Regions from separate parts of the Halobacillus shinanisalinarum genome, predicted to be linked through region 3. Evidence: predicted binding sites of a transcription regulator. Region 3 holds the regulator's gene; each other region holds the start of a gene.
What was found. The regulator Rex, encoded in region 3, represses fermentation and respiration genes when NADH is low (regulators of the CRP and FNR family bind a similar motif). The targets are predictions, from matches to a motif close to TTGTGAAATATTTCACAA.
Positions count from the first base shown of each region.

Region 1: cydD (thiol reductant ABC exporter subunit CydD) is a predicted target of Rex. The motif match lies at 708-725, and genes of this name have one in related genera.
Region 2: MUO14_RS21900 (cytochrome ubiquinol oxidase subunit I) is a predicted target of Rex. The motif match lies at 1,406-1,423, and genes of this name have one in related genera.

Region 1 covers NZ_CP095074.1:2,710,436-2,712,621, forward strand. The annotation lists gene MUO14_RS13610 (DoxX family protein) at 1-115, shown strand, start outside; gene cydD (thiol reductant ABC exporter subunit CydD) at 756-2,186, shown strand, end outside.
Region 2 covers NZ_CP095074.1:4,416,580-4,418,765, reverse strand. The annotation lists gene MUO14_RS21900 (cytochrome ubiquinol oxidase subunit I) at 1-1,312, opposite strand, end outside; gene MUO14_RS21895 (ABC transporter ATP-binding protein) at 1,673-2,186, opposite strand, start outside.
Region 3 covers NZ_CP095074.1:2,961,912-2,964,097, forward strand. The annotation lists gene MUO14_RS14955 (ABC-F family ATP-binding cassette domain-containing protein) at 1-170, opposite strand, end outside; gene moaC (cyclic pyranopterin monophosphate synthase MoaC) at 318-800, shown strand; gene MUO14_RS14965 (redox-sensing transcriptional repressor Rex) at 813-1,457, shown strand; gene MUO14_RS14970 (hypothetical protein) at 1,489-1,677, opposite strand; gene MUO14_RS14975 (MDR family MFS transporter) at 1,846-2,186, shown strand, end outside.

The sequences.
Region 1 (2,186 bases), 250 kb from region 3:
ATTGGATCTTACTCTCTTGGCCATGTCTACCTATCTCATAATAAATGGGAATACATTATTTTCGGTCGATCAAATCTTATCTAAGAAATCAAATGACCAAAAAGCAGTGGCATAACTTATATGGGGGCTTCTCTATTAACAGAAGTTCTCTCTTTTATTCAGTCGCGGTTATATTAAGTCTGACGTAGGAGCGGTCTCTAAAGTTTAATTGTTACTATTAGTGCATAAGTTTTACCATTTTAAATGGAGCTGTCCTGGATGGGCGGTTCCATTTTTTTGTAGCTTAAAAAACTATAAGTGTGTGTTCAAAAAGTTGACGAATGAGAACGTAGACAAGATCGTCACCTCCTGTGACAACGTCGATACGAGCGCGTCTTGTGCATCGCAAGAAGTTCGAGGCGGAAAGTTTTGAGGACCACAGGGTATGCCTTTCCTACGTGAGGACCGGAAAAACCGAGCAACGAAGAAATGCGCCGTTTATCATTTGGTGACTTTTTGAACATACACCATCTTGTTGATAAGGTAAGGTAAGAGCAAACCTGTATGCAAGCTGGTTTTAATGGAAACTATGAGTAACAACGGTTTTTACTTACTCGTTCATTTTTTAAGTAGGGAAGTGGGTAAAGTATATGTAACGTGCTAAACTTTCATATAAAGGTCAATCCCAGAGTTAGATATTTGACAAGAAGTCTATTATAATAAGGATATTGTGAAATGTTTCACTAATTATTTTACGTTAGGAGATAGTGAGAGCTATGAAACATTTGAGTAAAATGGCTTTCGGACAAAGAAATATGATTACGTTGCTAGTTGTCTCCGCTATATGTATCGGTGCGATGATTGTTGGACAAGCGTATTTCTTTGTGACTATTGTCGATCGAATTTACCTTGGTGGGCAATCATTTGAGGAGATTATTCCACTATTAGCCGGATTATTACTAGTGATCATTGTAAGAACGTTGCTTACACATATGAATGGCCGTACAGGTGTAAAAATAGCTTCTAAAGCAAAGCGAGAGTTCAGGGAATCGTTATTAAGTAAGTTTTCTAGAAACCCTATTCAGGCATCGTTGAAGGGACAGTCTGGGCAGAAGGTAAGCGTACTAATGGACGCGGTGGACGAAGTGGATCCATACTTTAGCAGTTATGTTCCACAGATTATTCAGTCAACGATTGTTCCGCTGATGATTTTAATCGTCGTGTTTACCCAACACCTTAATTCAGGATTAATTATTATTGTGACTGCCCCGTTTATTCCCTTTTTTATGATTGTCATTGGGATGAAAACGAAGGATAAGTCAGAGGAACAAATGGATAAGCTTGCTGCTTTTTCGGGACGATTTTTGGACACATTACAGGGGTTAACGACATTAAAATTGTTTGGGCGATCCGTTCGTCAAAAGGGGAAAATACGTGAAAGCAGTATCGACTTTCGAGAAGCGACGATGGAAGTGCTGAAGATTGCGTTCGTCTCCTCTTTTATGCTCGAACTAATTTCGATGTTAAGTATCGGATTGATTGCCCTTGAAGTCGCCATTCAGCTTGTTGTCTATGAAAGTATTAGCTTTTTTACAGCGTTCTTTATATTAGTGTTAGCCCCTGAGTTTTTTGCGGCATTAAAGGATTTAGGCAGTGCCTTTCATACAGGGCGAGGAAGTGCAGGGGCAGCGAAGAAAGTAACAAATGAATTGGAAGAACCTGAACAGGCGGTGCAATGGGGCGAGCAAGAATTGCAAAGCGCTGGCAAGCCTCCTGTAATTGAATTACGGAATTTAGCCTTTAGCTACGGGGAAGACCGTTTTACGTTAAATCATATTCAAACGAGCATCCCTGCTTACGGCCAAATTGCGATTGTCGGAAGGAGTGGGGCAGGAAAGACAACCTTGCTTCATATGATGGCTGGACTTGTAAACCCAACTGAAGGCGAGATAGCCGTTGAAGGTCAGCCTCTGTCTAGTTATAAAGAGCAAGAGTGGTTTGATCAGTTGAGTTATATTTCCCAGCATCCGTATTTATTTTCCGGAACGATTGCCGAAAATATTGCGATTGGCGGTAGAAACGAGGCTTCACGAGCTGAAATTGATGCAGCCGCAAACAAGGCTGGACTTTCTGATTTAGTTGAGAGACTTGCAAATGGGTTGAATACTTCCGTCGGTGAAGCAGGCCGTGGACTTTCCGGGGGTGAG
Region 2 (2,186 bases), 1.5 Mb from region 3:
CAAGCTCTAGTTCTGCCGGATTATTTTTAAATATCTTACGCAGCACAACAATACATCCGATTCCTAAAACAGTGTACAGCCCTAAGAACAGCAGAAACATTAATCCTACGTGCGGCGAAGTTGTTGCCCCTTCTGCCACTGTCATAAACCCTCTTATGATCCATGGCTGCCGCCCCACCTCTGCGTAAATCCAGCCAAATTCAATAGCAAGCATGGCAAGCGGTCCGATTACAGCTAACCCTGTTAACAACCATTTATTGTACTCATTCCACTTTTTCACCTTCCAGAAAATAAGGAACAGCATGGATATACCTACTAAATAGAAACCTATGGAAACCATCAAGTCGAACATATAATGAATCCATAGTGGCGGCCGTTCATCTTCAGGTGTTTCATATAAACCTTCTACCTCTGCATTAAAATCACCATAAGCCAAGAAACTTAGTGCACCTGGAATACGTATTTCGTTCTTCACTTCATTGTTTTCGTTTAATGTCCCAAAGACAACCAGATCCGCGCCTTCCTCTGTTTCAAAATGCCATTCCCCAGCGGCCAGCTTGTCAGGCTGATATTCAGCTAGATATTTCGCTGATGAATCACCGGCTATAGCCGTAGCTAACGCGAAGACAAACGTGGCGGTAACTGTCATCTTTAAAGCTTTCCTATGATATGTCGTTCCTTTTTTCATCAAAATAATAACCGCCGCAATCGTTGCTAAGATCGCTGCAGATGTTAAATAAGACGACGTAATCACATGAAACACTTTTGACGGTGTTGCTGGGTTAAACATGGCCGCAAAAGGCTCTACTGCAGTTAGCTTACCTTCATCAATTTCGAACCCTTGCGGCGAATTCATAAACGCATTGACAGTTGTAATAAAAAAAGCAGACAGGGTTGAACCTATAACAATAGGAATTGATAATAACCAGTGAAAAATTGGATTTTTGAAACGGTCCCATGTGTAAAGATATGCCCCTAAAAAAATAGCTTCAAAAAAGAAGGCGAATACCTCCAAGAATAGCGGCAAACTGATAATATTCCCCGCCACTTGCATAAAGCTCGGCCATAATAAAGAGAGTTGCAAACCTATAGCTGTACCCGTGACCACACCAACAGCGACTGTGATCGTAAATCCTCTGGTCCATCTTCGTGCTAACAATGTATAGTGTGGATCCTTCTTCTTAATACCGATAAACTCAGCCATTGATATCATGATAGGTATGCCGACCCCAACGGTTGCAAATATAATATGAAATCCTAGCGTTAAGAAGGTAAGCAATCGACTCATTAGCACACTATCTTCAAAAAACATTTGCTACTCCCCCTTGTAACTTATTAAACTAATCCAACTCACTATAAGTATAAAACGAAAAAGCGATACATGGTTACGTGATCGCTGACTATTTTGTGACAAACTTCACAAACTCATTTGCATCCATCGTATCCCATATGTAAGGTTACTGTCTATATTTTTGACTTCAATAGACACTACAATACATTACCCTATCGTTGATGAAAAAATCCTTAATTGTATCAAAAATCCAATTAATTCTTCGACCTTCTAATAAATAAAGGCTTTTTTAGTCATGATTATTGTTTCTAGCAAAAAATTTTTCGAAAGGTTAGAGAAAAGAGAAAAATGCCCTCTCTCAAATAGGAGCGAGGGCATTTTTTAAATAGCATCAAGCATTTGAAATTGTGCTTTAACTAACTCAAAATATTCGCCTTCTTGGTCCATCAGCTGGTCGTGGGATCCGTGCTCGAGGATCTTGCCGTGTTCGAGTACGTAAATGGTGTCAGCTTCCCTAATCGTTGACAGTCTATGTGCAATAATAATCGCGGTTCTATCTTTTAAGAGTCTTCTTAGTGCCTGCTGAATTTTCATTTCAGTCTCTGTATCAATACTTGCTGTTGCCTCATCCAAAATTAGGATTCTTGGATCAGCGAGCAAAGCTCTTGCAAAGGATAGGAGCTGCCGCTCACCAGCGGATAAAATACTTCCCCTCTCTTCTACTTCCGTTTCATAGCCGCTATTTAAGCGACTAATAAAATCATCTGCTCCAACCAGCTTAGCTGCTTCGATTACTTCCTCATCAGAGGCGGTTGGTCGACCGAAACGAATATTTTCCATAATTGTACCAGAGAAAATAAATGTATCTTGTAACACGACGCTAATTTGCTGTCTG
Region 3 (2,186 bases):
GAATCATGGCTCATTTCACCAGCCATCATTTTCAGGAGGGTACTTTTGCCCGCTCCATTTCGCCCAACGATGGCAATTCGATCGTGCATTTGTACTTCTAGTTTAATATTCGATAAAATTAACTCAGCCCCAAAACGCTTTGTTAATTGATTCAGTTGCATGAGAATCATTTCGTTTCACCTCAATGCCATAAGTGTATCTTATATAGGTTAACAGTAGCAAGGCGAGAGTCCCCTACTTGTAACGACTTCCAGTTGATTTTTTGATAGAATAGGAGTACTGTTTCATTAACTGACTGGGCAAAAGGAGCATGTTACATGTCTGAGTTTACTCATTATAATGACCAAGGACGCGCGAAGATGGTCGATATATCTGAAAAAGGCGATACCGTACGTACGGCTGTTGCTAAAACAAGTGTTGAAGTGAATGAGTCGATTTATCATAAAATAACGAATCAAACGATAGCTAAGGGTGATGTGTTAGCTGTCGCACAAGTAGCTGGAATTATGGCAGCTAAAAAAACGTCTGAATGGATTCCTATGTGTCATCCGCTTTCATTAAAAGGGATCGATGTGAACTTTGATTGGCACGTAGAAGATACGTATCAGCTGCTTATCGAAGTTCAAGTGAAAACAAAGGGAAGCACGGGGGTAGAAATGGAAGCGTTAACCGCCGCTTCTGCAACTGCGCTAACCGTGTATGACATGTGTAAAGCAGTAGACAAGGGTATGGTCATCGGTCCGACCTATCTTGACGAGAAAACAGGCGGAAAGAGTGGAGATTACCACAGAGAAGATTGAGGAGGTGGAGAAATGGATGCAGAACATACGAAGATTCCACAAGCAACAGCCAAGCGATTGCCGCTATACTATCGCTTTTTGAATAATTTACATAGCCAGGGGAAGCTCCGAGTTTCTTCAAGGGAACTGAGTGAAGCTGTGAAAGTAGATTCAGCTACGATCCGCCGCGATTTTTCCTATTTCGGAGCCCTTGGGAAAAAAGGCTATGGCTATAATGTAGAATACTTACTTTCCTTCTTTAGAAAGACGCTGGATCAGGATGAAACAACCAAGGTTGCGTTGATTGGTGTTGGAAATCTTGGTACGGCCTTTTTAAACTATAATTTCACAAAAAATAATAATACAAAAATAGAAGTAGCATTTGATGCCAGTAGCGATAGGATAGGGGAAGAAGTAGGAGGTGTGCCGGTTCAGCACATCGATGATTTAGAGAAGCGTATGGACGGAATTGGGGTAGCGATTTTAACCGTTCCTGCTACAGCGGCTCAAGGAATTGCAGATAGGCTGGTAGCGGCAGGGATATCTGGTGTATTAAACTTCACACCTGCCAGAATTACTGTGCCTTCCAATGTCCGGGTGCACCACATTGATCTAGCCATTGAGTTACAAGCACTTGTCTATTTTTTAAAGCATTACCCTTTAAATGAAGAAGACTAAAGAGACCGTTTGGGCACGGTCTCTTTTTGCTTTATGACTTATTTATTAGGGCTTTAACTCCTATATAAAGCAATGCTAAAGCGAAAACAATGATCGCTATTCCACCTATTATAGAAAAAAAGCTAGCGACCTCTGCGGTAATAACGGCTGAAGTTGGAATATTGGCTAAGGCAAAACCAGCGAGAATACAAGCTAAATAAAGTGTAGCTAAGTGATACATAATTGCCCCTCCTTCATTGATACTGTATGAAGATATTTATTTTAAGTGATTGCTTATCTAAAGATGAGAAGCATTACCCACTTTGTCTTCCACTTTATTGGTTAAGCGGAGTGCTGTAGGGGTATAGTGATAAATAGTTCGGATGTCGAAATAGTAGGGAGGGGTATGATGAGGAAGCTGCCGCACAAGTGGTTAGTTGTAGTATCCGTACTATTTGGAACCTTTACTGTCATTTTAAATAACAGTATGCTTAATCCTACGTTGCCAAGGTTTATTGATATTTTCAGTTCTAATGCCGTGGCTGTAGGTTGGATATTGACCATTTTTATGGTTTCCATGGGAATGACTATGCCGCTAACCGGCTATTTTGGAGATCGTTTTGGTAAAAAGAAAGTGTACATGGTAGGGTTATGTATCTTTATCATAGGCTCTTTATGCGGAGTATTCTCACAAACGCTTGGAATGATTATTTTTTCTCGGGCGATTCAGGGAATGGCCGGCGGTTTAAT